Regions from separate parts of the Bradyrhizobium sp. USDA 336 genome, predicted to be linked through region 2. Evidence: predicted binding sites of a transcription regulator. Region 2 holds the regulator's gene; each other region holds the start of a gene.
The links. The regulator PhoB, encoded in region 2, activates phosphate uptake and scavenging genes when phosphate is short. The targets are predictions, from matches to a motif close to TGTCATNNANCTGTCAT.
Positions count from the first base shown of each region.

Region 1 (7,779 bases), 1.4 Mb from region 2:
ACCTCGACGTAGGGCAATTGCTTCCCCTCGTAGATCTTGTCGAAAGCGGCCTTGTCCTTCACCGCAATTTCCAGCACGGCTTTCTTGATCGCCGCCTTGAGGTCGTCAGGCAGGCTGCCGAGATAGGCCATCGGCGAGTTCACAATCTGCTCGGACTTCATGATGATCTTGAAATCCGCGGCCTTCGCCATGCCCTTCCGTTCCATCCGGAGCAGGTTCGATTCCTTCTCATCGTTCCACCAGTTGAACGCCGCGTCGCAGGTGCCCTGCGAAAGCCCGATCACTGCGTTTTCGTGGCTCCCCGAGTAGACCACCTTGGCGAAGAACTTTTCCGGGTCGATGCCCATCTTGTTCATCGCGAAACGCGGCACGTTGTTGCCGGAAGTCGAATTGGGATCAACGAGGCAGAGGTTCTTGCCTTGCAGGTCCTTGATGTCCTTGTAGCTCGAATCGCTCTTGACATAGAGAACCGAGTAATAGCCCTTGGTGCCGTCGCCGTTCACCTCGATAGCGAACGGTTCGACCTTCGCGCCAACGATGTAGGCACGCGCGTAGGACGCCGGGCCGTACATCGCGATGTGAATGTTTCCTGCACGCTGACCTTCGATCACTGCGGCGTAGTCGTTGGCAATCCGCAGCGTGACCCTGGTTCCAAGCTCGCGGGACAGGTACTCCGTCAGAGGCGTCCAGCGGTTAGTGGTGCCGGAGGCATTCTCGTCGGGAACTTTTGCGAAGATCAGCTCAGGATATTTTGCCTTCCAGTCCTGCGCCGCAGCGGCCGAAACTGAAAATGCCAGGGCCGCCGCAGCGGCAACGATCGTACGACGGTCTATCATGACGTCTCCCATTTCAAGGTTATGCAACTGTCGAGCTCCGGCTCTACGCTGGGCTCGATTTGAAGCGGCGATCAGGCCGCGGCAACCGTGCCGAAGGCAGGAACTGCCGTGCCGACCGATGCATCCCGGGGCGCAACATCCATGACTTCATTCGCCTCGAGATCGTACAGCTCGCGCGCGATATGGTCGGTCAAGGCCGCCGGCGCGCCGTCGAACACGACCCGCCCCGCGGCCATCCCGATCAGGCGGTCGCAATAGCTGCGGGCGAGATCGAGCGAATGCAGGTTGCAGAGCACCGTGATACCGAAATGCTTGTTGATGCGCAGAAGCGCATCCATCACGATCTTGGTGTTGCGGGGATCGAGCGAGGCGATCGGCTCGTCGGCAAGGATGATGTCGGGCTGCTGAACCAGCGCCCGCGCGATCGCCACGCGTTGCTGCTGACCGCCTGAGAGGTGGTCGGCGCGCTGGGCCGCGATGGCAGCCATGTCGAACTGCTCAAGCGCCGACATCGCGACGGCCTTGTCTTCTTCGGGCCAAAGCTGCAGCAGCGACCGCCATGTCGGCACCGTCGACAGCCGCCCCATCAGCACATTGGTGAGGACGTCGAGCCGGCCGACGAGGTTGAACTGCTGGAAGATCATCGCCGAGCGGGCGCGCCACTGCCGCAACTCCCTGCCGCGCAGCGAGGTGACGTCGACGCCGTCGAACAGGATGCGTCCTCCGCTCGGCGTCACCAGCCGGTTGATGGACCGCAGCAATGTCGACTTGCCGGCGCCGGATCGCCCGATCACCCCGACGAAGCCGCCCGGGGAAACTTGAAACGAAGCATCGTCCACCGCGGCTTTCGCGCCGAAGCGACACGTCAGGCCTTCAACCACCAGCATACAGGAGCTCCAGAGTAGCTGGAGCCAACCGCTAACGCCGGCGCTTAACACTTGTGTGACAGCGCTGCTGCAGTGCGGCCATCCTACGCACATCATCCCCTGTCATCTGTTTGTCATGACATCGTCATCCGGCCGCTCGAAGAGAGACGCCCGCCCTCGCACTTCGGATGCAACATGGCCGCCAAAGCTCTTTCGGTTCAGCCGACCGTCGATCCCTCGGCCAAGCTGCATGAGACCAGGCTCGGCGCCTACACCGAAGTCGGCGCGCGCACGATCCTGCATGAAGTGGCGATGGGCGATTATTCCTATGTCGTGAACGATGCGCAGATCACCTACACCACCATCGGCAAATTCTGCTCGATCGCGGCGATGACCCGCATCAATCCCGGCAACCATCCGATGCATCGCGCCACTCAGGCGCATTTCACTTACCGATCCAGCGCCTATTTCGAGGGTGAGAGCGACGATCTCGAGTTCTTCGAGTGGCGCCGGCAGCATCACGTTCATATTGGTCATGACGTCTGGATCGGCCATGGCGCGATCGTGCTGCCGGGCCGCAACATCGGCACCGGCGCGGTGATCGCCGCCGGCGCGATCGTCACCAAGGACGTGCCGGCCTACAGCATCGTCGCCGGCAATCCGGCCCGCATCGTGCGGCGGCGGTTCTCGGAGGAGATCGCCGGACGGCTCGCAAGGCTTGCCTGGTGGGACTGGGATCACGACAAGTTGCGCGAGGCGCTGCCCAATTTCCGCAAGCTCGGGATTGAAGATTTCCTCTCGGCATACGAAGCAAAAGCGAGCTCACTCGCCAATTCTCCTGCCAGCAAACGAAGCGCGGTCGCGTGACAGACATATTCATCGAAGGCGGCCGGGCCCTGATCGGCGCCGAGCTCGCCGAAACATCTCTTCTCGTCTCCGGAACAGACATTGCAAAGGTCGACGCCTCTCGCGGCCGGGCGCGGCTGGCGCTGGATGCCCGTGACCTGCTGGTGCTGCCCGGCATCGTCGATCTGCATGGCGATGCCTTCGAGCGCCAGATGATGCCGCGCGCCGGCGTCGACTTTCCGATCGACGTTGCGCTCGCCGACAGCGACCGCCAGGCGATCAGCAACGGCATCACCACCGTGTTTCACGCCACGACCTGCTCGTGGGAGCCGGGCCTGCGCAGCGCCGACAATGCACGCGGCCTGATGGAGGCGATCGAGCGGCAGCGTCCGCAATTCGCCGCTGACACCCGCTTCCACCTGCGGCACGAGACCTACAATCTCGATGCCGAAGCCGAGATCGCACGGTGGCTGGCCGAGGGCCGCGTCGACCTGCTCGCATTCAACGACCACATGGACGGCACCGTCGCCGACATGGCCAAGCCGCGCAAACGCAACCGCATGGTGGAGCGCACCGGGCTGTCGAGTGAAGAATTCGACCGGCTGGTCAAGCGCGTGGTCTCGCGCGCCGACGAGGTGCCCGCCTCGGTGTCACGCCTGGCCGCCGCGGCCCGCACCGCCAAGGTGAGGATGCTCTCGCACGACGATTCGAGCCCGGCGATGCGCCGGGACTTTCGCGAGCTCGGCGCCTTGATCGCGGAATTTCCGATCAACGAGGAGACGGCGCAGGCTGCGGCCAGCCACGGCGATGCCATCGTCTACGGCGCGCCGAACGTCGTGCGCGGCGGCAGCCACACCGGCTGGACCAGGGCCTCCGACATGATCGCAAAGGGGCTCTGCTCGGTGCTGGCGTCGGACTATTACTATCCCGCGCAGCTGATCGCCGCGTTCCGCCTGGCCGCCGATGGCGTGGTGCCGCTGGCTCAGGCCTGGGATCTAATCTCCGCCGGCCCGGCGCGGGCAACCGGCCTCACCGATCGCGGCCTGCTCGCGGAGGGACGCCGCGCCGACATTCTCCTCGTCGATGACAGCGTCGAGCTGCGGCCGCGACTGATCGCGGTGATCTCAGGCGGCAGGCTCGTGCATCTCACCGACGCGACGCGGCTGCTCACCGCAATGGCGGCGACGCGCGAGGCTGTCGTCGCGGCGTAAATTGGTTATGCTGAGGCAATGACAGGTTTCCCCCGCTACGCGATCTACTATGCCGCAGGCCGCGACAGCGCCCTCTCCCGCTTCGGCGCCGAGCTGCTCGGCTATGACGCCTATACCGGAGACGAGCTGCCGTTTCCGCAACAAGCGCTGCAGGCCGCGCCGGACTGGCGCGAGGTCAGCGCCGATCCCCGCAAATACGGCTTTCACGCCACGCTGAAGGCGCCGATGGCGCTGGCGCCTGGCAAGACCGAAGCCGAGCTGCTGGCCGCCTGCTCGGCCTTCGCGGGCAGGACACGTCCGATCCCGGCGATCCGACCGGTGGTCGATGCCATCAGCGGCTTCATTGCCGTCATTCCGGCCGAGCCGGTCGAGGCTCTCCAACAGCTTGCCGCTGATTGCGTTCGCGAGCTCGACCTGTTTCGCGCCCCGCTGACGACGGAAGATCGCGCCCGTCGCAAGCCGGAGAGGCTCAGCGAGCGGCAGCGGGATTATCTCGACCGCTGGGGCTATCCTTACGTGATGGAAGAATTCCGTTTCCACATGACCTTGACGGGTCGGCTGGATGCGGAACGGCGCGGGCCGATCCTTCAGATGCTGCGGACAAGGTTTGTGGCGCTGGGGATCGAGATGTTCGCGATCGATCGCATTGCGTTGTTCAGGCAGGATGATGCCAAGGCGCGGTTTCGCATCATCGGCGAGTGGGCTTTGGTGCGGTAGACCTCAGCGCGAGGCCGCAAGATTGAAAGCGAGCGCCACCGCGCCAACCAGAACGAGGCTGATCGCCCAGACTGCATCCAGATTGAACCAGCTTCGCGAGACGAACTTCAATCCCAGATGGCGGTAGACCAGCCACGCCAGACATCCGCCGGCACCGACCATGGCGGCAACGTGCACCAGGGACACCAGCACCGCCATCCCGAGACTTGCCGCAATCAGCGCGCCCGCCGCCTGATGGCCGGCATCGAGCTCGAAGGCCTGGCAGAGCCCGAGATAGATCGGCACGAGCATCAGGGCAGCGCCGTGAGCGATGGCGACGGCAAATGACCAGAGCACCAATTGCGTCGGCGGAATTCGTGCCAGCGCGCGCGGATGACGCCGGTCGATCAGCCGGTAGACGCCAAAGCCGATGACGAGAAGACTCGCACCGATCTGGATTGGACGCTGCCATTCGGCCAGTACGAGCAGGAAGGCGAACGGCAGCAGCACGAGAAGTGTTGCCAGGAGGTGCCCGGCCGCCAGAGCCCACAATGCGCGGAAGAGCGCGAGGGGGCTCTTGTCCATGAGCCCGGCCGAAACGGCGAGCGGCCATCCCATTCCCGGATTGATCCCGTGGTAGAGACCGCTCGCAACAAGCGCGAGCCACAGCCAGCCAAGGGCCGGGCTCGCCTGCGTCCCATCTAGACCGACGGGTAGCAAAATGAGTCCGTCGAACAATCGCCGCCCTCGAGTCTGATCTGGTGCGCACGATATCCGTCGGGGAAACTCACGAAATAGTCCTTGTCGAGCTCGAGGCCGCCGTCACGACCGACATTGGCCATGACTTCCACGCCCGGAACCCCGTCGGGATAGAACTGGTCGTCCCAGGTGGAATAGAGCGAATTGGTCCAGTACACGCGCCGGCCGTCGCGGCTGATCTCGACCATCTGCGGGCCCGCCGCAAAGGCCTTTCCGTTCGGATGGGGCGTGCGCCGCGCGATGCCGCCGATGTGGACCGAGCCCGCAAGCTTCGGCTTTCTGGGATCGCTGACGTCGTACTGGCGCATCTCACCCGTCCCCCAGCACGAGACATAGAGAAACCGGTCGTCCATCGACAGGTCGATGTCCGTCACCAGCGGCGGCACGGCGTCAAATCCCTGCAGCAGCGGCGGCAGCTTCTCCTTGGGCGCGGCTTCGGGAGGAATCGTCGCCGTCTTCTCGGCATGGAATTTTCCGCCCTCGCGCCACCAGGTCCAGATCGACGCTTCGAGGTTGGTGGTGTCGACCACGACACCGACGAAACCATACTCGCGAACCGGATCGTGCGCGGGGCGCACCTCCAGCGCCATCTGATGATTGGCGCCGAGGTCGATGGTCTGGACGTTGCGACGCGCGCGAAGGTCCCAGAAGTGGAGACGATGGCCATATTTATTCGCAAGCAGATCTTCCGGGACGATCCCGTTCTCGAACTGCGGCGGTAATGCCCATTCGCTCGTCACCATGTAATCGCGCGGCAGATTCCACCAGAAATCATAGTGCAGCGTCTGCGGGCCGCGGTCGATCTCCCATCGTCCAAGAACTTCGAACGTCTCGCAATCCATGATGAAGACGCCCGGAGGTCCATTGGTGCCGTCCTTGCCGCCGCCGCCCAGCGTGCTCACGTAAATGCCGTCCGGCCCGCAATGGATCGTGTGCGGCCGCGAGTAGCCGGTCTTCTTGAAGACCTCCTCTGGCTCGATGATCTTGTGGATCTTGGCCTTCGTCGGATCGGGCTTGGTATCGATCACGTAGATCCGCGACGAGCGCAGCCCCGGGATGATGAGATAGCGCCGCTCGATGAAGGCGTGTCCGGCGAGCGGCGACAGGGCGGAGGAGCAAGCATTCCAGCCGAAATGATGAAACTCATCACCCTTATTGGGCATCGTTACGGTATGGACGATCTGGCTATAGGTCGGCGATCCCGGCTTGACGTCGATGACCGCAAGAGCGTCCGGCTTTGAGAAATCCGGACTGAGCAGCAAGGTGTAAGCAAAATTCTCCGCAGGCGCTTCCATCGCAAGCTTGGGCGATGCGTGAAAGGTGGGATCCGGCCTCATCGTCATGGCACTGCCTCCCTGTTCTGTCGGTTTGCACCAACCTGGCTCGGGATAGTGGCAAAAGAAGAGCTGTTGCGAGATGTCCTGGGAATCTCCGCAAGGCGCCGGTTGGCGCGCGTACAATATGCCATCGCCGGGCTGTGGGGAACGGCCCGGCACGCGCTAATTCGACGCCTTCAGGCGAAATGGGCATCCCTCGTTCATTGCGAGCGAGGGCGCACAAGTCGCTCCTCGCAGCCTTCGTAGGGTGGGCAAAGGCGCAAAGCGCCGTTCCCACCGCTCTTCCCGAGGGCGCGCAAGTTGGTGGGCACGCTTCGCTTTGCCCACCCTACGACAGCTTCACGCACTGACGGGGAGAGAATTACTTCCCCCACCTGAGCGCCAGTGCGTCGCGCTCCTTGGCGAGCTCCAATAGCCCCGCGCGCGTCGCCGGATGCAGCGGCTGCAGCGGATGCCGCACCGCCTCCGACTTGATCACGCCGCCGGCCTGCATCATCACCTTGCAGGCGATCAGGCCGCATTGCCGGTTCTCGTAATTGATCAGCGGCAGCCAGCGCTCATAGGCGGCCTTCGCTTTCTCGCGATCGCCCGCGAAATAGGGATCGATGATCTGGCGGATGCCGTCGGGATAGCCGCCGCCGGTCATGGCGCCGGTCGCGCCGGCATCGAGATCGGCGAGCAGCGTGATCGCCTCCTCGCCGTCCCAGGGACCCTCGATGTCCTTGCCGCCCGCCTCGATCAGGCTGCGGAGTTTTGAGGCTGCGCCCGGTACCTCGATCTTGAAATAGCGGATGTTGGAAAACTCGCGCGACAGCCGCGCCAGCAATTCGACCGACAACGGCGTGCCGGCAACCGGCGCGTCCTGGATCATGATCGGGATGTTGATGGCGCCGGACAGCACCTCGAAGAACTCGACGATGCCTTTCTCGGGGACGCGGAAGGTCGCGCCGTGATAGGGCGGCATCACCATCACCATGGCGGCGCCGGCCGCCTCGGCCTGCTTGCTGCGCGCCGCGCACACGGCCGAGCTGAAATGCGTGGTGGTGACGATCACGGGAACCCGGCCGGCCACATGGTCCAGCACCGCATGCATCACCGCCTCGCGCTCGGCATCGGTGAGCACGAACTGCTCGGAGAAATTGGCGAGGATGCAAATGCCGTGCGAGCCGGCGTCGATCATGAAATCGATGCAGCGGCGCTGGCCCTCGAGGTCGAGCTCGCCGCGCTC
Region 1 is NZ_JBIYDC010000002.1:4,889,411-4,897,189, forward strand. It holds gene phnD (phosphonate ABC transporter substrate-binding protein) at 1-836, opposite strand, end outside; gene phnC (phosphonate ABC transporter ATP-binding protein) at 908-1,723, opposite strand; gene ABIA45_RS23970 (chloramphenicol acetyltransferase) at 1,898-2,569, shown strand; gene ABIA45_RS23975 (alpha-D-ribose 1-methylphosphonate 5-triphosphate diphosphatase) at 2,566-3,759, shown strand; gene ABIA45_RS23980 (DUF1045 domain-containing protein) at 3,778-4,476, shown strand; gene ABIA45_RS23985 (hypothetical protein) at 4,480-5,073, opposite strand; gene ABIA45_RS23990 (selenium-binding protein SBP56-related protein) at 5,157-6,557, opposite strand; gene ABIA45_RS23995 (dihydrodipicolinate synthase family protein) at 6,913-7,779, opposite strand, start outside.
Region 1: phnC (phosphonate ABC transporter ATP-binding protein) is a predicted target of PhoB. The motif match lies at 1,824-1,840, and genes of this name have one in related genera.

Region 2 (7,779 bases):
GCTCTAACCGCCCGACGCTGTCCTCGATCTCCGCTTCGGTGACGATCAGGGGCGGCAGGAAGCGCACGACATTGTCGCCGGCCCCGACGGTGAGCAGCTTTTCGGCGCGCAGCGCCGCGACGAGATCGCCCGAAGGCACCACGGCCTTGATGCCGATCAGCAGGCCCTCGCCGCGAACCTCGCTGACGACATCAGGGTGACGATCGATCACGGAGGCGAGCTTCTGCTTGAGCAGCAGCGACATCTTCTGCACGTGGTCGAAGAAGCCGGGCTTGAGCATGACGTCGAGCACGGCGTTGGCAGCCGAGATCGCGAGCGGATTGCCGCCGAAGGTCGAGCCGTGCGAGCCGGGCCCCATGCCGGCGGCCGCATCCGCGGTCGCCAGCACCGCGCCGATCGGAAAGCCGCCGCCGAGCGCCTTGGCGAGCGACATCACGTCCGGTGTGACGCCGGTGCGCTTGTAGGCAAAGAGCTCGCCCGTGCGGCCCATGCCGGTCTGCACCTCGTCGAAGGCGAGCAACAGGCCGCGCTCGTTGCAGAGCTCGCGCAGCGCCCTCAGGAAGGCGTGAGGTGCAGAACGAACGCCACCCTCGCCCTGGATCGGCTCGATGAGAATGCCGGCGGTGTGCGGACCGATCGCTTTCTTCACAGCCTCCAGATCACCATGCGGCACCTGGTCGAAGCCATCCATCGGCGGGCCGAAGCCCTCGAGATATTTCGCAGAGCCGGTGGCGGCGAGCGTCGCCAGCGTGCGGCCATGGAAGGCACCCTCGAAGGTGATCATGCGGTAACGCTCCGGATGCCCCTTGGAGAAGTGATGGTGACGCACCAGCTTGATCACGCCTTCCAGCGCCTCGGCGCCGGAATTGCAGAAGAACACGAAGTCCGCAAAGCTCTCATTGCAGAGGCGGCTTGCGAGCTTCTCGCCATCAGGGCTCTGGAACAGGTTCGACATGTGCCAGAGCTTGGTCGCCTGCTCCTGCAATGCCTTTACCAGCGCGGGATGGACATGGCCGAGCGCATTCACCGCCACGCCCGAGGTGAAATCGAGATAGCGATCGCCGTTGGTCGCGATCAGCCAGCAGCCTTCGCCGCGCTCGAAACCGAGGTCGGCCCTGGCGAAAACGGGGAGCAAATGCGGCGCTGCGCTGTTAGTCATGACGTCACTTGAATGTTGCGGACGGTGTGAGGGCATGCATTGCGCGACGCACCATCGACCGGCCCCGGAAAACGAAACGTGCCGCCTTTTAAGGGCGGCACGTGGCACTATCTTATGCTTGGCAAGACGGGTGTCAATGCCGCCCGGAAAGCCTCGCGAAACGCTGATTCCGTAGTCTTGCGGTGCCGATTTTGCGGGTTTTTCACCACGGAACATGTGGAAGCGAGTCGGCGGACTCTTGCGCGGGAGTCACGCCATATTGTAGCGTTTGGACTGTCAGATACGACATCTCGTGCAGCAGTTCTGATCCCAGAAGTCCTCATGTACCGGCGTAAACGTTCGGGCGTCTTGAGCGCGCCCGGCGAGCCTTAAGGGATTCTGACGGCACGGGTTTTTCAAGGCTAAAGCATTCGCTGCGAAGGCCCCAGGATGGCAGGCGCGCAGCGAGGGAAAGGGTGCAATGACGGTTTTGACCTGGTCCGATGATCGCGTCGAGCAGCTGAAGAAGCTCTGGGAGGCCGGACTTTCGGCCAGCCAGATCGCGGCGGAGCTCGGCAATGTGACCCGCAATGCCGTGATCGGCAAGGTGCACCGGCTCGGCCTGTCCGGCCGCGCCAAGAGCCCTTCATCGGCAGCGCCGCGGCCGCGCAAGGCACGGCCCGCGCAGCACATGATGCGGGTGACCCGCCCCGTCGCGCGCGGCAACACCGCGCTGGCGCAGGCCTTCGAGGTCGAGTTGGAAGCCGAGCCGGTTACCTACGACAACGTGGTGCCGATGAGCCAGCGGCTGTCGCTGCTGGAATTGAACGAGGCGACCTGCCACTGGCCGGTCGGCGATCCCTCGAGCCCGGATTTCTTCTTCTGCGGCGGCAAGGCGCTCTCAGGCCTGCCCTATTGTGCCCAGCATTCGCGCGTGGCCTATCAGCCCGCAGCGGACCGCCGTCGCGCAGCACCGAAGCCGGGCACGCGGTGAGCTTGCGATTTCATTGATCGCCAGGACGGCAGCCGTCACACGATGACGGCTCCTATTATTCGATGTCATCCCCGCCTAGTGCGCGATTGCGCACGGGGGGCGGGGATCCCATAACCACAGAGCGCGGTGATTGCGCGAGATGGTTGCTCCGAGTCTTCGCCAAAGCACGTCCTATTGTTGATCGCGACGAGCGCGGGCGCTCGCGCTGAGATCCCGGGCTCGCGCTGCGCGCGCCCCGGGATGACGACTGAGATTGTTGCCGCGGTGCGCTAATCCGAGATCCAAAAAACTCAGGTCTGCTCAGCCTTCGCGAAGCGATCGTCCAGCGCGTAGCCGGCGCCGCGGACGGTGCGGATCGGGTCCTGCTCGCGGCCGAGATTGAGCAGCTTGCGCAGGCGGCCGATATGGACGTCGACGGTGCGCTCGTCGATGTAGATGTCGCGGCCCCAGACGCTGTCGAGCAGCTGCTCGCGCGAGAACACGCGGCCGGGATGCTCCAGGAAGAACTCCAGCAGGCGATATTCGGTCGGGCCGAGATCGATCGGCCGGCCCGAGCGCGCCACCCGGCGCTTGTCGCGGTCGAGCTCGATATCGCCATAGGCGAGCACGGTGGCGAGGCGCTCGGGGCTGGCACGCCGCAAGAGGCCCTTCACGCGCGCGAGCAGCTCCGGCACCGAGAACGGCTTGACGATGTAGTCATCCGCGCCGGTCGCAAGCCCGCGCACCCGCTCGCTCTCCTCGCCGCGCGCGGTGAGCATGATGATCGGCAGCTGCTTGGTCTCGGGACGGGTCCGAAGCCGCCGGCACAGCTCGATGCCCGACAGGCCCGGCAGCATCCAGTCGAGCACGATCAGATCGGGAATGTGCTCCTTGAGGCGGGTGTCGGCGTCATCGCCGCGCATCACCGTCTCGACGTCATAGCCGTCGCCTTCGAGGTTGTAGCGGAGAAGCTCGGTGAGAGCTTCCTCGTCCTCAACCACCATAATGCGTGCGCCCATGTGGTCGTCGCTCCTTAAGTCGTCAGGTGTTCGGCACCGTCGTGGCGAAGGTCGTCATGTCGCCCTTCGGCCGCTTGTCAGTGATCGCCTGGCCCTCGATCATGTAGAACACGGTCTCGGCGATGTTGGTGGCGTGGTCGCCGATCCGCTCGATGTTCTTGGCACAGAACATCAGGTGGATGCAGAACGAGATGTTGCGCGGATCCTCCATCATGTAGGTGAGGAGCTCGCGGAACAGCGAGGTGCAGATGGCGTCGACTTCCTCGTCGCCCTTCCACACCGCCATCGCCGCCGGCAGGTCGTGCGCGGCATAGGCGTCCAGCACCGACTTGACCTGCTGCTGCACGAGGTCGGTCATGTGCTCCAGGCCGCGGAACAGCTTGAGCGGATGGAAATCCGTCTCCAGCGCCGCGACGCGCTTGCCCATGTTCTTGGCGAGATCGCCGATGCGCTCGAGATCGGTCGCAACGCGCATGGCGCCGACGATCTCGCGCAGGTCGACGGCCATCGGCTGGCGGCGGGCGATGGTGAGCACGGCGCGCTCCTCGATGCGCTTCTGCAGCGCGTCGAGCTCGGCGTCGGTGGCGACCACGCGCTGGCCGAGCGCGACGTCGCGGCGGATCAGCGCGTCGACGGAATCGACGATCATGCGCTCGGCGATGCCGCCCATCTCGGCGACAAGGCGGGTGAGCTCCTGAAGATCGCTGTCGAAGGCCTTTACGGTATGTTCAGAACCCATGTTCCGTCTCCTCAGCCGAACCGGCCGGTGATGTAATCCTGCGTGCGCCGATCGCTCGGCGACGTGAAGATCTTGCTGGTGTCATCGAACTCGATCAACTCGCCGAGATACATGAAGGCGGTCTTGTCGGAGACGCGCGCCGCCTGCTGCATGTTGTGGGTCACGATCGCGATCGTGTAGTTCTCGGACAATTCCTGGATCAGCTCTTCGACCTTGGCGGTCGAGATCGGGTCGAGCGCCGAGCAAGGCTCGTCGAACAAGATCACCTCGGGCCGCACCGCGACGGTGCGGGCGATGCAGAGGCGCTGCTGCTGGCCGCCGGAGAGCGACAGGCCGGAGGCATTGAGCTTGTCCTTGACCTCGTTCCACAGCGCGCCGCCGCGCAGCGCCTTCTCGACGCGGCCGTCCATCTCGGACTTGGAGATCTTCTCGTAGAGACGAATGCCGAAGGCGATGTTCTCGTAGATCGTCATCGGGAACGGCGTCGGCTTCTGGAACACCATGCCGACCCGGGCACGGAGCAGGTTGAGGTCGAGCTTGGGGTCGAGGATGTTGGTATGGTCGAGCAACAGCTGACCGTCTGCGCGCTGGCCCGGATAGAGGTCGTACATCCGGTTGAAGATGCGCAGCAGGGTGGACTTGCCGCAGCCGGACGGGCCGATGAACGCCGTGACGCGGTTGGTGCCGAGCGCCAGGTTGATGTTCTTCAGCGCGTGGTGATCACCGTAGTAGAAGTTGAGGTTGCGCGCGGTGACCTTGGCGGGCGCCTCGGGCAACGGCTGCGAACCGGGATGAACGGTCGGTGCGCTGACGGAAACAGACATTTCACTCATTTTGCAGTCCTCTCGGCGCCAAGGATGCGCGCGCCAATGTTAAGGGCAAGCACGGTCAGGGTGATCAGCAGCGCGCCGCTCCAGGCGAGTTGCTTCCAATATTCGTAGGGGCTCTGCACGAAGTTGTTGATGGTGACAGGCAGGTTCGCCATCGTCTTGTCCAGGCCGAGGCTGAAGAACTGGTTCGACAGCGCCGTGAACAACAGCGGCGCGGTCTCGCCGGCGACCCGGGCGGTGGCGAGCAGCACGCCGGTGATGAGGCCGGCGCGCGCCGCACGGTACGCGATTCGCCTGATCACCAGCGAGCGCGGCAGGCCGAGCGCGCTGGCAGCTTCGCGCAACGGATTCGGCACCAGCAGCAGCATGTCCTCCGTGGTGCGCACGACGACCGGGATCACGATGACGGCAAGCGCCAGCGCGCCCGCAATCGCCGAGAAGCCGCGCATCGGCACCACCACCGCGCCATAGATGAAGAGGCCGATGATGATCGAGGGTGCCGACAAGAGAATGTCGTTGATGAAGCGGATCACCGAGGTCAGCTTGTCGTTGCGGCCGTACTCGGCGAGATAGGTGCCGGCGAACAGGCCGAGCGGCGCGCCGATGCCGACGCCGATCACGGTCATGATCAGCGAGCCGACGATGGCGTTGCGCAGGCCGCCCTCGTTCGATCCGGGCGGCGGCGTGTCAGCTGTGAAGACCTGGAGGTTGAGCCCGGCCAGGCCGTTGTAGAGCAGCGTGACCAAGATCAGCGCGAGCCAGGTGACGCCGAAGGCGGCGGCGGCGATGCAGAGGCCGCGGATGACGATGTCCCAGCGGCGGCGGCGTGAATAGATCGGGTTCATGGCTTCACTTCCCGGCCTTGGTTTCGAGGCGCAGCAGCATCAAACGGGCGGCCGCGAGCACGAAGAACGTCAGCACGAACAGCAGGAGGCCGAGCAGGATCAGGCCGGACTGGTGCAGGCCGTCGCTCTCGGCGAACTCGGATGCGATCGCCGCCGAGATGGTCGTGCCCGGCGCGAAGATCGACGAGGAGATCCGGAACGAGTTGCCGATGATGAAGGTCACCGCCATGGTCTCGCCGAGCGCCCGGCCCAGCGCCAGCATGACGCCGCCGATGATGCCGACGCGGGTGTAGGGGATCACCACGCTGCGGACGACCTCCCAGGTGGTGCAGCCGACGCCGTAGGCGGCTTCCTTCAGCACCGGCGGCACCGTCTTGAACACGTCGACCGAAATCGAGGTGATGAAGGGCAGCACCATGATGGCGAGGATCAGCGCGGCGTTGAACAGGCTGAGATAGGACGGGGGCCCTGCGAAGATCGCGCCCAGCACGGGGACGCCGTCGAACACCCTGATCATGAAGGGCTGGAAGGTGTTGGCCAGGAACGGGCCGAGCACGAAGAAGCCCCACATGCCGTAGATGATCGAGGGAATGCCGGCGAGCAGCTCGACCGCCATGCCGATCGGGCGGCGCAGCCATTGCGGGCAGAGCTCGGTGAGGAAGATCGCAATGCCGAGACCGACGGGAATGGCGATCAGCATCGCGATGAAGGAGGTGACAAGCGTGCCGTAGATCGGCCCGAGCGCGCCGAGCACCGGCGGATCGGCCGAGGGCGCCCAGCGCTGCGTCCACAGGAAGGAGATGCCGAACTCCTGGATCGCCGGGAAGGCGCCGACGATCAGCGAGATGATGATGCCGCCGAGGATCAGCAGCACCGAGATCGCGGACAACCGCGTGATCCAGTAGAAGGTGACGTCGCCGAGCTTGAACGCGCTCAAGGCCTTGGCGCGATCATATGGACCGGCAGCATCAATCACATTGCTCTCAACAGCCATCTCAGCCACGCCGATCCCCTATACCCGTTTTATGTACGCTTGTTGTTGGTGGCGCGCTCCGGATGCGGCAGGAGGCCGATCCGGAGCGGAGATCTTGCAGCGTTCCGGAACCGTGTCCGGGACGCATATGGCGCCTTAGCTCTTGATCTCGGCAGCCCAGGTCTTCTCGATCTGCTGGACGACGCTGTCCGGCATCGGAATGTAGTCGAGCTCCTCGGCCATCTTGCCGCCGTTCTTGAAGGCCCAGCGGAAGAACTTGATCGCTTCCTGCGCGGCCGCCTTGTCGGTGGCGGACTTGTGCATCAGGATGAAGGTCGCCGCCGTGATCGGCCAGGACTTCTCGCCGGGCTGCTCGGTCAGGATGACGTAATAGCCGGGAGCCTTGGACCAATCGGCGTTGGAAGCGGCCGCCTGGAAGGCCTCGACGGTCGGCTGCACCGGCTTGCCGGCCTTGTTGACGAGACCGGTGTGGGTGAGCTTGTTCTGCTTGGCATAGGCGTATTCGACATAGCCGATCGAGTTCTTGGTCTGGCTGATGTTGCCGGACACACCCTCGTTACCCTTGGCGCCGACGCCGACCGGCCACTCGACCGCGGTGCCCTCGCCGACCTTGCTCTTCCAGTCGGCGCTGGCCTTGGAGAGATAGTTGGTGAAGTTGAAGGTGGTGCCCGAGCCGTCCGAACGACGGACCACGGTGATGGCTTCTGACGGCAGCTTCGCGTTGGGATTGAGCTTCTTGATCGCGGCATCGTCCCACTTGGTGATCTTGCCGAGATAGATGTTGGCCAGGGTCTCGCCGTCGAACACCAGCTCGCCCGGCTTCACGCCCTCGAGGTTGACGACGGGGACGATGGCACCCATCACCATCGGCCACTGGACGAGGCCGTCCTTCTCGAGTTGCTCGGCCTTGAGCGGCGCGTCGGTGGCGCCGAAGGTCACAGTCTTGGCCTGGATCTGCTTGATGCCGCCGCCGGAGCCGATGGACTGATAGTTCAGACCGTTGCCGGTCTCCTTTTTGTAGGCGTCGGCCCACTTCGAATAGATCGGGAACGGGAACGTCGCGCCGGCACCGGTGATGTCGGCTGCAAAGGCTACCGTCGTCGATGCGGCGACCAAGCCGGCAGCGACCATGGTTTTGAGGAAATTCATGCTGGTCTCCATACAGGGGAGCGAAGCGCCATCCGCGCCCGATCGCGCTCCCCGCGCCGCCGCTTTAGGGGCGGTCGGCTGTGCTTTTACGA
Region 2 is NZ_JBIYDC010000002.1:6,244,175-6,251,953, reverse strand. It holds gene ABIA45_RS30250 (aspartate aminotransferase family protein) at 1-1,159, opposite strand, end outside; gene ABIA45_RS30245 (GcrA family cell cycle regulator) at 1,620-2,132, shown strand; gene phoB (phosphate regulon transcriptional regulator PhoB) at 2,423-3,130, opposite strand; gene phoU (phosphate signaling complex protein PhoU) at 3,153-3,869, opposite strand; gene pstB (phosphate ABC transporter ATP-binding protein PstB) at 3,881-4,702, opposite strand; gene pstA (phosphate ABC transporter permease PstA) at 4,699-5,544, opposite strand; gene pstC (phosphate ABC transporter permease subunit PstC) at 5,549-6,538, opposite strand; gene pstS (phosphate ABC transporter substrate-binding protein PstS) at 6,674-7,687, opposite strand.

Region 3 (7,779 bases), 5.8 Mb from region 2:
ATGCCGGCCTTGATGATCGAGACCGCGTAACCCTTCTTGCGGTTCCGGATCGCGATCAGCGGCAGGATGAAATCCTTCAGGCCGGCCTGGATAGTGGCGTGGTCGCGCTTTCGCACCGCGGCGTAGAAGTTGGTGGCGAATTCCGGCACGAAGTTGAACACGGCCGAGGAATAGGTCGTCACGCCCATGTCGAGATAGGGCAGCGCGAAGGTCTCGGCGGTCGGCAGGCCGCCGACATAGGTGAGGCGGTCGCCGAGCTTGGTGTAGACGCGGGTCATCAGCTCGATGTCGCCGATGCCGTCCTTGTAGCCGACGAGGTTCGGGCAGCGCTCAGCAAGGCGCGCGAGCGTGTCGGGCTGGAGGATGGCGTTGTCGCGGTTATAGACGATGACGCCGATCTTCACGGCGGCGCAGACCGCCTCGACATGGGCGGCAAGGCCTTCCTGCTCGGAATGGGTGAGGTAGGGCGGCAGCAGCAGGAGGCCGTCGGCGCCTGCCTTTTCCGCACCGATGGCGATCTCGCGGGCAATCGCGGTGCCGTAGCCGGTGCCGGCGAGCACGGGCACGCGGCCCTTGGTCTCGTCGACGGCGACCTTCACGACCTGCGGAACCTCTGATGGCGTCAGCGAGAAGAACTCGCCGGTGCCGCCGGCGGCGAAGAGACCTGCGACGTCATAACCGCACAACCAGTCCATGTTGGCGCGATAGGTCGCCTCGTCGAAGGAATAGTCCGCCCTGAACGGCGTGACGGGGAAGGACAGGAGGCCCGATCCGATCTTCTGGGCCATTTCCTGCGGGGTCATCTTGCTCATGGGCGCTCCCTTCTCGTGTTGCGGAGGACGCAAGCAGAGGCCGCACGTCCATGCGCCGTGGTTTAGGAGACCGTTCGATGCGCGTCCAAGCCAAAGCCTATATCGACCGATGCGGATTGAGTATCAATCCTCCGCCAGCTCCGCGGAGGACAATTCGCCGGCGATCTTGACCAGGGCCGACAGCAACGGGTTCTCGTCCTCGCGCCGCCACACCATGAACAGCTCGACCGGAACGCGCGTGCGCAGCTTCAGCGGACGCAGGCGGACGTCGGAGATCTTCAGGCTCGCCGCTGCCGCCGGTACGATGGCGAGGCCGAGGCCGGCGCGCACCATCGCGAGGATCGAGTGGATCTGGCTGAGATGCTGGACGTAGCGCGGCAGCACGTCGGCGCGGGTGAACAGCGCCACCAGGAGGTCGTGAAAGTAGCGGCTCTCGTAGGGCGAGTACATCACGAAGGGCTGGTCGTCGAAATCCTTGATGGTGATGCCGTCGGCATTCGCCAGCGGATGCTTCTTCGGGATCGCCGCGAGCAGCGGCTCGGCGACGACGCGGCGGCTGGCAAGCTCGGGCCGCGCGATCGGCGGCCGCAGCAGGCCGGCATCGATCTGGCCCGAGGTCAGCGCCTCGAACTGGTCGCCCGATACCATCTCCTTCAGAGAGAAATCGACCTCCGGCAATTTGGCGCGGCAGGCGGCGATGAGCTCGGGCAGAAAGCCATAGGCCGCGGCCGCGGTGAAGCCGACCTTCAGCGAGCCGGTCTTGCCGAGCGCAATGCGGCGGGCCACCTGTGAAGCGCTTTCCGCAAGCTTGAGAATGCGCCGCGCCTCCGGCAGGAAGCTGCGCCCGGCCGGGGTGAGGCGTACCGAGCGGCTGGTGCGCTCCAAGAGCGGCGCGTCGATGATGTGCTCGAGCACCTGGATCTGCCGGGACAGCGGCGGCTGCGTCATGTTGAGCCGCACGGCGGCGCGGCCGAAATGCAATTCCTCCGCCACCGTGACGAAACAGCGGAGCTGGTTGAGGTCGAACATCGATACATGCCTTAGATGAATAAGGCGTTTCCCCGGCACTTCTAGCATCGATCACCCCCAAAACAAAGACGGCGGCCTTGTGGGCCGCCGTTGAGTTGCCTGGTCAAGCTCCCATGGGAGCCCTCAGGAGGAACAGGCTGATGCGAGACCGCCTCACGTCCGCTGCGGACGCCACTGCGCTCATCACGCGCCTCTCTCAGGCCTCGGCCGTTTGCCCGACACGAGTCCTAGAGGTGCGCGCGGCGAAGTGTCCAAGTTCAAGGCAGTATCGATCGATGCTGTTTTTGGATCGATGGAACGGCGAAGTGGGGGATGATCGCTGTTGGGAAACCCTATCAAACCACCGCTGTCATTCCCCGCGAAGGCGGGGAATCCAGTACGCAGCGGCGTCTCGATTCAATCACTGCTGTCACGGAAGTACTGGATCGCCCGGTCAAGCCGGGCGATGACAGTGAGTGTGTGGAGACAGCACGCTATTGCTGCGCGCTGGGCAGCAACTGCGGCAGCAGTCCGCGCGTCACGTTCGGCGGCACGGCGTCGAGACCGAGCACGGCGCTCGCGGCCGGCAGCGCCGCGTCGGCCATCGCGGCATGGCCCTCGGCGCTCGGATGCACCGCGCCGCCATAGACGGCGGAGAGCACGCCCCAGGCCGCATCGTGGATGTCGGTCGGCTGGCTCGCCGCCGGCAGGCCTTGCGGATAGGTCATCGCGGCGAAATAGCTGTCATTGGCGTCGCGGATCCAGCGCGCGCGGGGCAGGTAGGCGCGGTATTCCGAGGCGCCGCGGCCGCACAGCATCGGCTGGCTCGCCGCGCTGACGATGTCGGGATCGAAGCTCTGGCCGTTCGCGGCAAAGCAGCTGCGGTCGAATTCGGGATCGTTGCCGGAACGGGCGCAGAAGCCGTGCTCGGCGAACGCGGCCTGGTGCGCATCGACGAAGGTCATGCGGTCGGCTTCGGGATCGCGGCACAGCGCACCGCGGGTGCAGGTGGCGAGCCCCTTCAGCTGCGGCAGGAATTCGCTGTCGACGAAGGCGGAGACGCGGGAAAGGCGCTGCGGATCGGCATTGAAGGACGGGTGGATGTCGAAGCCGGCCCGGCCGCCGCGGCAGGGCGCGCCGCCGTCGGCGAGCGCAGGATTGGCATAGGAGACATAGACCACGTGCGAGAGGTCGCCGCCGACCAGCGGCTTCAACGCCTCGCGCAGCTTGACGAAAGCCTGCGGCAGCTCGCGTTGGAGCGCATCGCGGGAATCGTCGACGCTTGCCATCACGCCGGAGCGGCGGAACAGCGCGCGCTCGGTGGCGGTTTCGACGATGACGTCGGCGACCAGGCCGGAGAAATAGACGTCGTTGGCGCCGACCGAGAGCAGCACGAGATCGAGCGTGCGATCGGGCTGGCGCTTCTTCGCCGCGGTGACGGCTTCCCGCAGCTCGGCGACTTGCGCGTTCACGCTGGTGTTGCAGACGCCGGTCTTGCCGGGCGGGCATTCGCGGGCGCGCTGCGAGCCGAGCAGCCCGTCGACGATGCTGGCGCCAGTGCAGGCGAGCGGCAGGAAGGTCACGGCGATGTGGGTGTAGCGCACCGCGAGTGCCAGCGCGGTGCGCGCCTGATAGCTGTAGAGCGATCGATGGCACGGCGCATTGAACCAGAGCGCGCTGTAGCGCTGCCAGTTGGCGAGCGTATCCGGCGCCTCGCAGGCGCGGCCGCCCTTGAAGCCGTGGCGGCTCGGCCGATAGTACTGCTCGCCGGCGGTGCCGAGATAGGAGCGGAAGCAAAAACCTTCGTCCGACAGCGCCAGTGGCCGGTCCGGGTTGCCTTCGCCCGAGGCGATGCTGTCGCCTAGACCTGCGATGAAGATGTCGCGGACCTGGATCTCGGTCTGGACCCGCTGGGTCGGATCGGAGCCGGCCGAGACATCGACGGTCGCGACCGTCTGCTTGCCGTAGCGGACGCGCAAATTGATCGGCTCGGCGCAGTCGAAGGTCGAGCTCTGCGGCCCGTCGCCGTCATCGAACGACCAGGCGCAGGTGGCGCCGACCGGCACCGCACCGGTCAGGCGCACCGTCACCGGATGGTCGATCGGCGTGATGTAGTTCTCTTTGACATTGTCGCGGGTGCAGGGCTGGTTGACCCGCCCCTGCAGATCGATGCACAGCCGGTTGACCATGTTGCGGGCCCAGCCGCGGCCCTCGCTCTGGAGCTCCAGCGACTGCTCGGCGGCCAGAATGCTGCGGTTACGCGCGTTCTCGACATGGAGCAGGAAATCACGCTCCTCGCGGAATAGCCGGAAGCGGTTACGCACCTCCCAGCTGATCTGCATGGTGCCGGCGTCCTGCGCGGCGGCACGCTCGGGCAAAGCGAGGAGGCTGGTAAGCAGCACGGCGCCTGCCGAAAGGGTGCGAAGGAATACGGAAATCATGGCCCGCGTCTTCAACGGCAAAGTTGAGGCGGAAATAAGAGAGGATTGCGCGCCGGCCCGCAACCTTTGTCCGATGATTCCGAGGTGCCTTCGGCGGCTCAGCGCTTGCCGGCCTGCCGCAGCAGCCGTTCGCGCTCCATCGGCGTCACCTCCTTCGGCAGGTTGGCCTGCGCGCAGGCTTCCGCCAGCCGCCGCCGCTCCTGCCACGGTGCGACCACATTCATCCAGAGCTCGCGCATGCCCATGATGGAGATGGCGAGGCCGAACGGGATCACGAAATAGAGAATGCGGAACACCAGCAGCGTGGCCAGAAGCTCCTCGCGGCCGAACTGGGGCAGCGCCACCAGCATGGCGGCATCGAACACGCCGATCGAGCCGGGGGCGTGGCTGGCAAAGCCGATCAGGGTCGCCAGGATGAACACGACCGCGAGCGACATGAAGTCGATCGGCGGGTTAGCCGGCATTAGGAGGTACATTGCGGTGGCGCAGAAGCCGAGATCGACGACGCCGATCAGGATCTGCACCAAGGTCAGCGGTGCCGAGGGCAGCACCACCTTCCAGCCTTTCTGGCCGAGCTCGCGGCGCTTCTCGCCCATGCAGAGCCAGACCAGATAGGCGCCGATCGATGCGAGGCCGCCGAGGGCGATCAACCGATTGAGCGAAGAGGGGAGCTGATCCATCGAGGAGGCCGCATCCGGATGGACGGCCATGCCGATCGAGAGCACGAAGATGTTACCGAGCCAGAAGGTCAGGCCCGACAGGAAGCAGATCTTCGCGACGTCGATCGCGTTCAATCCGTAGTCCGAATAGATCCGGAAACGGATCGCGCCGCCGGTGAAGACCGTGGCGCCGATGTTGTGGCCGATCGAATAGGACGTGAAGCTGGATAGCGCCGCGATGCGATAGGGCACGTGCTTCTTGCCGATCGTTCGCAGTGCAAAATAGTCGTAGAAGGTCAGCGTACAGAACGCGAAGACGACGCAGATCGCCGCCAGCCCAATGTTGCCGCGGGGAATCTCCGTCAACGCGGTCAGGATGACCCCGGTATCGATGCCCTTGAGGGTTCGCACCAGCGTGGTGATCGCAAAGGCGATGATGAAGATGCTCGCGGCAACTCCGAGCCGTCGCCAGCCGATCCATCTCTTGAAGCCGCGCTTCAGCGCGGGCAGCAGTCCGTGCATTCATCCTCCCGGCGGGGGGCAAGATCGACCGGGCCAGGCATTGGCCGGTCGGGTGCGATCACGGCCAAAAGGAAGGCATCGATCGCTAGGCATGATCCAGCTCATTTAAGGCAAAATCAGCGGCTTGTGCAGCCCTTGACAACAATAGGTTCTGCGTTCGGCGAGCAACTTTGTCATACGCGGTTCATATCGGCGGCCCGTTAAGCATATGAGTCGCGAAACCCGGCTCCGTCCGCGCGCTCACCGTGCCGGCACGATCTCAAATCCCGGCGCCGTCCGCATTGTTCCAGCGCAGGCCGCATCGACGTTTTTGGAACGTCGATGTCGCGTGGTCGTTAGGCTCCATCAGCAATCGAACATGGCGGAATACGCGGCATTTTCGCACGAGCCGGCGCCTCCGTGTTCCCAACACCCGAGGATCGGAACGATGGGACTGTTCACAAAAGACATCAAGACCATGAACGACCTGTTCGTGCATCAGCTCCAGGACATCTATTACGCCGAGCAGCAGCTCACCAAGGCGCTGCCGAAGATGGCGACCAAGGCCACTGATCCGCAGCTGAAACAGGGCTTTTTGACGCACCTCGAGGAAACCAAGCAGCACGTTGCGCGGCTCGAGGAGGTCTTCAAGATGCACGGCGTCCCCGTGAAGGCGGTCGACTGCCCGGCGATCGATGGCATCATCGAGGAAGCCGACGAGACCGCCGGCGAAGTCGCCGACAAGGCGGTGCTCGACGCGGCCCTGATCAATGCGGCGCAGGCCGCGGAGCACTACGAGATCGTCCGCTACGGCAGCCTGATCGCCTGGGCCAAGCAGCTCGGCCGCAACGATTGTGCAGCGGTGCTCGCCAAGACGCTCGAGGAGGAGAAGGCGACCGACCAGAAGCTGACGACGCTCGCCGAGAGCAAGGTGAATCTGCGCGCGGCGAGCTGAGAAGAGGAAACTACGAGCGCCGCGCGACGCTCCGCGCGGCGCTTTGCTTGTTCGCTTCCCGCTGCCGTGGTGCTGCTTCGGTGCGCCGTCAGGATCAGCAATGTGAGCGAAATCGCTCATCTTCCATTCACCACTTCCGGAGCAGATTTGTAGCCGGTTACCGATCGTCCACCACTGTCGGCTCAAATGCGGGTCGATAGGGGCCGGCAATGTATCAAGTTCTCTACTGTCTCACCGACGAGCATGACTGGCGACTGGTGGCCCTTGGGGGCGCGGTGTGCCTGCTCGCCAGCGCCGCGGCGATCAGCCTGTTTCAGCGCGCACGCGCGACGCACGGAGCCGGGCGTCTGGCCTGGATCGCCCTGGATGCGGCCGTCAGCGGATGCGGCATCTGGGCGACGCATTTCATCGCGATGCTCGCCTATGGCCCCGGGAGCGCCGGCGCCTACAACATCCCGGTGACAATTCTGTCGCTGATGCTTGCGATCTCCTTGACCTTCGTGGGCCTCAGCATCGCCGTGGCGTCCTCGCGCCCGGTGTGGATCGCCGTCGGCGGCGCCATCGTCGGCCTTGGTGTCGCGGCGATGCATTACACCGGCATGGCGGCGCTGGAGATGCCGGCACGGCTGGATTGGATCGGGAGCACGGTTGCCGCCTCGGTGCTGTTCGGAATCGTCTTCGCAGCGCTCGCGCTGTTCGTCGCCGCGCGAGGTGACGGGATTCGGCATGCGCTGAGCGCGACTGCTCTGTTGACGCTGGCGATCGTTGCCCATCACTTCACCGCGATGGGCGCGGTGCTGCTGACGCCGGATCCGACGATCGCGATCAGCGGGCTCTCGGTCCCGCCGGCCTCACTGTCGTTCCTGACTGCCAGTGCCGCCGTCGCGATCATCGCGATTGCGCTCGTGGCCGCGCTGCTCGACCGCCGCGCCAAGGGCGAACTGGGCCGCCAGCAGATCGTGCTGGACAGCGCGCTGGAGAACATGTCGCAGGGGCTGTGCATGTTCGACGCCGACGGCAAGATCATCCTGTTCAACGAGCGCTATGCCGCGATGCTCCGTCGAACCGACGTGCCGCTCACCGGCCGCTTGCTGGTCGACGTGCTCAGGGAAGAGCAGGCCAAGGGCCAGTGGCAGGGCGACGCCGATGAATTCTTCGCCCGCCTCGTCGCCGACGCGCGCGAGGGCCGCACCACGACCGACGTCGTCAACCGGTTCGGCCGCTCCATCCGGGTCGTCAACCAGCCGATGCAGGGCGGCGGCTGGGTCGCGACCTTCGAGGACATCACCGAATGGCTGGAGGCGCAGGCCAAGATCTCGCACATGGCGCGCCATGACGCGCTGACCAGCCTGCCGAACCGGGTTCTGTTCCACGAACAGCTCGAGCAGGGACTGCGCCAGACC
Region 3 is NZ_JBIYDC010000002.1:438,142-445,920, forward strand. It holds gene kdgD (5-dehydro-4-deoxyglucarate dehydratase) at 1-812, opposite strand, end outside; gene ABIA45_RS02825 (LysR substrate-binding domain-containing protein) at 936-1,841, opposite strand; gene ABIA45_RS02830 (hypothetical protein) at 2,315-4,261, opposite strand; gene ABIA45_RS02835 (YbhN family protein) at 4,360-5,442, opposite strand; gene ABIA45_RS02840 (ferritin-like domain-containing protein) at 5,870-6,376, shown strand; gene ABIA45_RS02845 (EAL domain-containing protein) at 6,586-7,779, shown strand, end outside.
Region 3: ABIA45_RS02835 (YbhN family protein) is a predicted target of PhoB. The motif match lies at 5,614-5,630, and genes of this name have one in related genera.

Region 4 (7,779 bases), 1.4 Mb from region 2:
ACCGGCTCTCCCAAGGCATGGTCAGGCTGGGCGAATTCGTCCAGCTCATGTTGCCGCCCAATCCGGGTTCTTGGGCGGAGGTTCTGAAATATCTGCATGCGCTCGGAGAGACGGTGTCGATCGCGTTTCTCGGCACGCTGGGCGGCGCGCTGCTCGCGCTGCCGGTATCCCTGCTGGCGGCGCGCAACGTGGTTGCAAGCCGGATCATCCGCGTATTGACGCGTCGTGGCCTCGATACCATCCGTGGAGTCGATACCTTGATCTGGGCACTGATCTGGGTCGGCGTCGTGGGGCTGGGGCCGTTTGCCGGCATCCTGGCCGTGATCTGCAGCGATTTCGGAACGTTCGGCAAGCTGTTCTCGGAAGCGATCGAGGTCGCCGACAAGAACCCCGCGGAAGGCGTTCGGTCATCGGGCGGCAACCATTTCCACAGCGTCCGGTTCGGATTGCTGCCGCAGGTATTCCCGGTCTTGCTGAGCCAGGTGCTCTACTATTTCGAGTCGAACACGCGATCGGCGACGATCATCGGAATCGTTGGCGCTGGCGGCATTGGCCTTCAGCTTGCCGAACAGATCCGGGTGCTGGAATGGCAGAAGGTATCGTTTCTGATCCTGCTGATCCTGATAACGGTATCGTCGATCGACTGGATTTCCGGCAAGCTGCGCTTCGCGATTATCGGCAAGCGGATGGTCGCCTAACGTCGTGCTGAAGCCTTATCCATTCCGATTGAATCGGAACGGAACTCTGGCTTCTTGTTTTGACGCGTTTTCTCGACGCACACCGTTTCCACTTCGGATCAAGTCCGAGGGCATGCTTCGCTGGAAAACGCTCTGATCTAACCGTTCTCCACCAAGAACTCCACACGTTCTGCCGCAAAGCGCGAGTGCTTCGTCACCAGCGGCTTGCCCGTGAGATCATGGTCGGTGGCGTCGACCACCAGGATCGGCCGCCCCAGCGCCAGATCGAGCCGTGCGGCGTCGCTCGCATCGACAATCCCTGCGGTGATCCTCGTTGCGCCCCGGCGATAGTCGCGGACGCCGAAATGCTCCAGCAGCTTCGTCATCGAGCGCGTTGCCGCGAACACGGCGCCTGCATCCGGGAACAGGTCAGCCGAGAGCCAGGTGGTGGAAACACAGATTGGCGTGCGGTCGGCGAGGCGAATCGCCTCGATCCGCACCAGGGGTGCGCCGGTCTTTAGTCCCAGCTCCCGCGCGAGCTCGCGCGTCGCGACGTCATCGGTCGCCTCGATCAGCCGGCCGTGCGGCTCGCGGCCATCAGCGCCGACGATCTCGGAGAAGCGCGTGCGCGAGCGCAGGGGATAAGCGAGCTTCTGGGCCTCGACATAGGTTCCGCTGCCGCGCTCGGCGCGCACCAGGCCGCGCTCGGCAAGCGCTGCCAGCGCGCGCCGCACGGTGTGGCGGTTGACGCGATAGGTCTCGGCGATCTCCATCTCGCCCGGCAATTTGTCGCCGGCCGCAAAGCGGCCGTCGGCGATGCCGCGCTCGATGCCATCGGCCACGAGGCGCCATAGCGCGACGCCCGACGAGGCTGTGTCCTGCATGCTCATGTCGCGGGAAACCTACTCCAGAAATCACAGCATTGTCACGAAACAGTCATGGCGCGTCCTTATGAAGTTGTCTATTATCATAGACAACTTCGGTGCGGCAAGTTCTGTAGAAGGTTCGATGGACCAGGTGACCCAGCACAACGACCAGCAAGCCCAGCGCAAGGCCGCAATGGCGGTGCTGGCGCACGCGGAGGCGGGCGAGATCGCCGCTCGCCTCCGCAACTTGGCCCTCCCGGACCATCAGGATCTGCGCACGCCCGAGAACGGCCTCGTCATGCTGCGCGGCCGGGTCGGCGGCGATGGTGCGCCGTTCAATCTCGGCGAAGCGACGGTGTCGCGCGCCGCGGTGCGGCTTGCGAGCGGCGAGGTCGGGTTCGGCTACACGCTCGGCCGCGACGGTGAGAAGGCGCGTCTGATCGCGCTGTGCGATGCGCTGGTGCAGTCCCGCGATTTCGGCGGAGCGGTGGAGCGCGAAATTATCGCGCCGTTGCGCGAGCAGCTCATGGTCAGTCGCAAGCAGGCGGCGGCAGCGGCCGCCGCGACGAAGGTTGATTTCTACACCATGGTGCGCGGTGAGGGGTGAGATCATGACCACGATTGCGGAGCTGCCGCCGGGTTTCGCCGACAAGGTGCTGTCGGCGCAATCGACCTTTCGCTCGGTCATGGACGCCATGGCGCGGCCGGGCTCGGTCCAGCGCATCGTGCCGATGGCGGGCGCGCCTGATACGATGATGCGCGGCACCGCCGCGATCGCGCTGACGCTGTTCGACCACGACACGCCGCTCTGGCTCGACGCACGGATGGCGGAAAGCGCGGACGTGACGAAGTGGCTCAAGTTCCACACTGGCGCGCCGGTTGTGCAGGATTCGTCGGTCGCTTCGTTCGCGCTCATCAGTGACGGCGGCGCCTTGCCCTCGTTCGAATCCTTCGCGCTCGGCACCAGCGAGTATCCGGACCGCTCGACCACGGTGATCATCCAGGTCGACAGCCTCGCCGCCGGGCGCAGCTTCGAGCTGCGCGGCCCCGGCATCGACGGAGTCGCCACGCTGCAGGCGTCGATCAAGCCTTTCGACCTGTTCGAGCGCCTGCAGATGAACGAAGCGCTGTTTCCGCGCGGCATCGATGTGGTGCTGGTCGCCGATGACGCCGTGGTCGCGATCCCCCGCACCACGCGCGTCGTGAGCAAGGGAAGCTAGAAGCATGTATGTCGCAGTCAAAGGCGGCGAACGCGCCATCGAGAACGCCCATCGCCTGCTCGCGCATAGGCGGCGCGGCGACCAGAGCGTTGCGGAAATCTCGCTCGATCAGATCTCGGAGCAGCTCGGCCTTGCCGTCGATCGCGTCATGAGCGAAGGCTCGCTCTATGACCGCGAGCTCGCGTCGCTTGCGATCAAGCAGGCGCGCGGCGATTTGATCGAGGCGATCTTCCTGGTCCGCGCCTTCCGCGCCACGCTGCCGCGTTTCGGCGCCAGCGAGCCGGTCGACACCGGCACCATGCGGGTGCAGCGGCGGGTGTCGGCGACCTTCAAGGACATTCCCGGCGGCCAGATCCTGGGGCCGACCTTCGACTACACGCACCGCCTGCTCGATCCATCGCTCGCCCAAGGTTTTGTGCCGGAGAGGCCGGCTGCGGCCGAAGCCTCCACCGCGCCGACGCCGCGCGTGACAGACATTCTCGGGCGCGACGGGCTGATCGAATCATCGCCGGAAGCCGAGGACGGCGCCAGCGTCGGCGATCTCACCCGCGAGCCGCTGAATTTCCCCGCGGACCGTGATTTGCGCCTGCAGAACCTTGCGCGCGGTGACGAAGGCTTTCTGCTCGCGATGGGCTATTCCACCCAGCGCGGCTACGGCCGCAACCATCCCTTCGTCGGCGAGATCCGCTTCGGCGAGGTCGAGGTCGAATTCGTCGCGGAAGACGTCGGCTTTGCCGTGCCGCTCGGCGCGATCGAGCTCACGGAGTGCCAGATGGTCAACCAGTTCAAGGGCTCGGCGACGGAAGCGCCGTGCTTCACCCGCGGCTATGGCCTCGCCTTCGGCCAGAGCGAGCGCAAGACCATGTCGATGGCGCTGGTCGATCGCGCATTGCGCGCCCGTGAGCTCGGCGAGGAGGCGCTGGCCCCGGCGCAGGACGAGGAATTCGTGATGTCGCATTCGGACAATGTCCAGGCGACCGGCTTCGTCGAGCACCTGAAGCTGCCGCATTACGTCGATTTCCAGTCCGAGCTCGGCCTCCTGCGCAAGCTGCGTCAGGAGTTTGCCGATGCCGACACGCCCGATGCCATGAAGGAGGCCGCGGAATGAACGCGCCCGCCTACAATTTCGCCTATCTCGACGAGCAGACCAAGCGCATGATCCGCCGCGCGATCCTCAAGGCGATCGCCATCCCCGGCTATCAGGTGCCGTTCGCCAGCCGCGAGATGCCGATGCCCTATGGCTGGGGCACCGGCGGCGTGCAGGTCACCGCCGCGATCCTGGGGCCGCAGGACGTGCTGAAGGTGATCGACCAGGGCTCCGACGACACCACCAACGCGATCTCGATCCGAAAATTCTTCGCCAAAACCGCCGGCGTTGCGACGACGACGGCGACGGACGAGGCTACCGTGATCCAGACCCGTCACCGCATCCCCGAGACGGCGCTGAACGAGAACCAAGTGCTGGTCTATCAGGTGCCGATCCCCGAGCCCCTGCGCTTCCTCGAGCCGCGCGAGACCGAGACGCGGCGCATGCACGCGCTGGCCGAATACGGCCTGATGCATGTGAAGCTCTACGAAGACATCGCCCGCTTCGGCCATATCGCCACCGCCTACGCCTATCCGGTGAAGGTCAACGCGCGCTATGTGATGGATCCGTCGCCGACGCCGAAATTCGACAATCCCAAGATGGACAATTGCCCGGCGCTGCAATTGTTCGGCGCCGGCCGCGAGAAGCGCATCTACGCGATCCCGCCCTATACGCAGGTGGTGTCGCTCGATTTCGAGGACCACCCGTTCGAGCCCTACCGCTTCAACGCCCCTTGCGCGCTCTGTGGCGCGGAGAATTCCTATCTCGACGAGATCGTCACCGACGACAAGGGCGGGCGCATGTTCGTCTGCTCGGACACCGATTATTGCGAGGGCCGCCAGGCCGCCGGCCATCACGGCAGTCTCAGTGCCGCGCCGTACAAGGAGAAGGCGCAGGAGGCCTCGAATGGCTGATCAGAATCTGGTCGAGAACGACGAGCCGCTGCTGGTCGCAAAATCCCTCAGCAAGTCGTTCGGCCGCATCAATGCCTGCCGCGACGTGTCGTTCTCGCTCTATCCCGGCGAGGTGCTGGCGATCGTCGGCGAATCCGGCTCGGGCAAGTCGACGCTGCTGCAAATGCTGTCAGGCCAGCTCGCGCCGAGTGCGGGCCATGTGTCCTATCGGATGCGTGATGGCGTCACCCGAGATCTCGCCACGCTGGGAGAAGCCGAACGGCGCTTCCTGTTCCGCACCGATTGGGGCTTTGTGCATCAGGATCCCGCACAGGGCCTGCGGATGGCGGTCTCGGCCGGCGCCAATGTCGGCGAGCGGCTGATGGCGGTGGGCTGGAATCATTACGGCCGCATTCGCGACACCGCGTCCGACTGGCTCACCCGGGTCGAGATCGACACAGCCCGCATCGACGATGCGCCGCGCACCTATTCCGGCGGCATGCGCCAGCGCCTTCAGATCGCCCGCAACCTCGTCACCGAGCCGCGGCTCGTGTTCATGGACGAGCCGACCGGCGGACTTGACGTGTCGGTCCAGGCCCGCCTGCTCGATCTCTTGCGTAGCCTCGTCGCCGAGCTGAACCTCGCCGTCGTCATCGTCACCCACGATCTCGCGGTGGCGCGCCTCTTGTCGCACCGCGTGATGGTGATGAAAGGCGGCCGCGTCATCGAGACCGGTCTCACCGATCAGGTTCTCGACGATCCGCGCGAGCCCTATACCCAGCTGCTGGTCTCCTCGATCCTGCCGCCATGATCTTTACAACATGAGCCCTCCGATGCCCGCCATGATCGACATTGCCGATGCGCAAAAGACCTTCACGATGCACCTGCAGGGCGGCATCGAGCTGCCGGTGGTGCGCGGCGTGACCTTCCACGTCAATCCCGGCGAGTGCGTGGTGCTGTCGGGGTCCGTCGGGCGCCGGCAAATCGTCGATCCTGAAGATGATCTTCGGCAATTACCGCTGCGACAGCGGCCGCATCGGCATCCGCCATCGCGGCGCCGTGGTCGATCTTGCCACCGCCGAGCCGCGGCAGGTGCTCAACATCCGCCGCTCCACCATCGGCTATGTCAGCCAGTTCTTGCGGGCCGTGCCGCGGGTTGCGACCATCGACGTCGTGGCGGAGCCGTTGATCGTGAACGGGATGAGCCGGACTGAGGCACAGGCGCGCGCCGGCGAGCTGCTGCGCCGCCTCAACATTCCCGAGCGGCTCTGGCAGCTGCCGCCCGCGACCTTCTCCGGCGGCGAGCAGCAACGCGTGAACATCGCCCGCGGCTTCATCTCGGATCTGCCGATCCTGCTGCTGGACGAACCGACCGCCTCGCTCGATGCAGCCAATCGCGCCGTGGTGGTGGAGCTGGTCGCTGAAAAGAAACGTCAGGGCGTTGCCATGGTCGCCATTGTCCATGACGACGAAATCCGTCATTTGATTGCCGACCGCATCGTCGACGTCACCGGCTTTGCCGCCGCGGCCTGAAGGAATGGGGAAATGAAGAAGGAATCCGTGATCGCCAACGCCAGGATCGTGCTGGCTGACCGGGTGATCGAGCAGGGCTGGCTCGCGCTTGCCGACGGCCGCATTGCGGAGATCGGCGAGGGGACTGCGCCCGCGGGTGCCGAGGATGCCGGCGGCGATCTGATCATGCCCGGCCTGATCGAGCTCCACACCGACCATCTCGAGGCGCATTACGTGCCGCGGCCAAAAGTGTTCTGGAATCCGGTCGCCGCCGTCATCTCCTATGACGGCCAGCTTGCGACCTCGGGCATCACCACCGTGTTCGATTCGCTCCGGGTCTGGCGCGAGGACGGCGCCGAGGAGGTCGATGGCCGCGCCGGCGTGCTCGCCGCCGCGATCACCACCGCGCGCGAGGCCAACCTGCTGCGCGCCGATCACTTCCTGCATCTGCGCTGCGAGATCCCGATGCCGAGCGTGGTCGAGGAGGCCAAGGAGCTGATCGACCGTCCCGACGTCAAGCTGATGTCGCTGATGGACCACACGCCGGGCCAGCGCCAGTTCCGCGACGAGGTCAAGCTGCGCGACTATTACCGCGGCAAGGGCGGCGGCAAGACCGATGCCGAGCTCGACGAGCTGTTCGCAAAGCGCTTCGAGTATCAGAGGCTCTATGCCGCGGCCAACATGCGCGAGATCGTGGCGCTGGCGCATGAGTACAACATTCCGCTGGCGAGCCACGACGACACCACCGAGGAGAACGTCGCGGACGCCGTGCGTGACCGCGTCTCGGTCGCGGAATTCCCGACCACGCTGGAGGCCGCGCGCGGCCTGCACCAGGCCGGCATCGACATCCTGATGGGCGCGCCGAACGTAGTGCGCGGCGGCTCGCACTCCGGCAACATCGCGGCGGTCGATCTCGCCCGCGAAGGCCTGCTCGACATCCTGTCGTCGGATTACATTCCGTCGAGCCTTTTGATGGCCGCGTTGCAATTGCCCGAGCATGTGCCCGCGATCAGCCTTCCTGCCGCGGTCCGCACCGTGACGAAAGCGCCCGCCGAAGCGGTCGGCCTCACCGACCGCGGCGAGGTCGCGACCGGCAAGCGCGCCGATCTGATCCGCGTCCATGTCGCAGGCCACGTTCCCGTGGTCCGCAGCGTCTGGCGCGAAGGACACCGCGTCGCATGAGCGAGATGGCGACCACGGGCGAAGGCGAGAGGGGTGCGATCGGCTCCGGCCGGCTCGTGCTCGTGGTCGGCCCCAGCGGCGCCGGCAAGGACACGCTGTTGCGGCTGGCGCAGGCCGCCTGCAGCGAGGACCCCGACATCGTCTTCCCACGCCGCATCGTGACGCGGGCGTCCTCGGCCGATGAAGACAATATCGCGGTCAGCCCCGACGAATTCCGCCGTGCGTGCGAGCACGGCGACTTTGCCGTGCACTGGGAGGCGCATGGGCATTCCTATGCGCTGCCGCTCGAGATCAACGACGACATCCGCGCCGGCCGCACCATCGTCGTCAACGTCTCACGCA
Region 4 is NZ_JBIYDC010000002.1:4,880,451-4,888,229, reverse strand. It holds gene phnE (phosphonate ABC transporter, permease protein PhnE) at 1-698, shown strand, start outside; gene phnF (phosphonate metabolism transcriptional regulator PhnF) at 836-1,567, opposite strand; gene phnG (phosphonate C-P lyase system protein PhnG) at 1,686-2,150, shown strand; gene phnH (phosphonate C-P lyase system protein PhnH) at 2,155-2,763, shown strand; gene ABIA45_RS23930 (carbon-phosphorus lyase complex subunit PhnI) at 2,768-3,871, shown strand; gene ABIA45_RS23925 (alpha-D-ribose 1-methylphosphonate 5-phosphate C-P-lyase PhnJ) at 3,868-4,764, shown strand; gene phnK (phosphonate C-P lyase system protein PhnK) at 4,757-5,554, shown strand; partial or broken gene phnL (phosphonate C-P lyase system protein PhnL) at 5,577-6,276, shown strand; gene ABIA45_RS23910 (alpha-D-ribose 1-methylphosphonate 5-triphosphate diphosphatase) at 6,289-7,437, shown strand; gene phnN (phosphonate metabolism protein/1,5-bisphosphokinase (PRPP-forming) PhnN) at 7,434-7,779, shown strand, end outside.
Region 4: phnF (phosphonate metabolism transcriptional regulator PhnF) is a predicted target of PhoB. The motif match lies at 1,601-1,617, and genes of this name have one in related genera.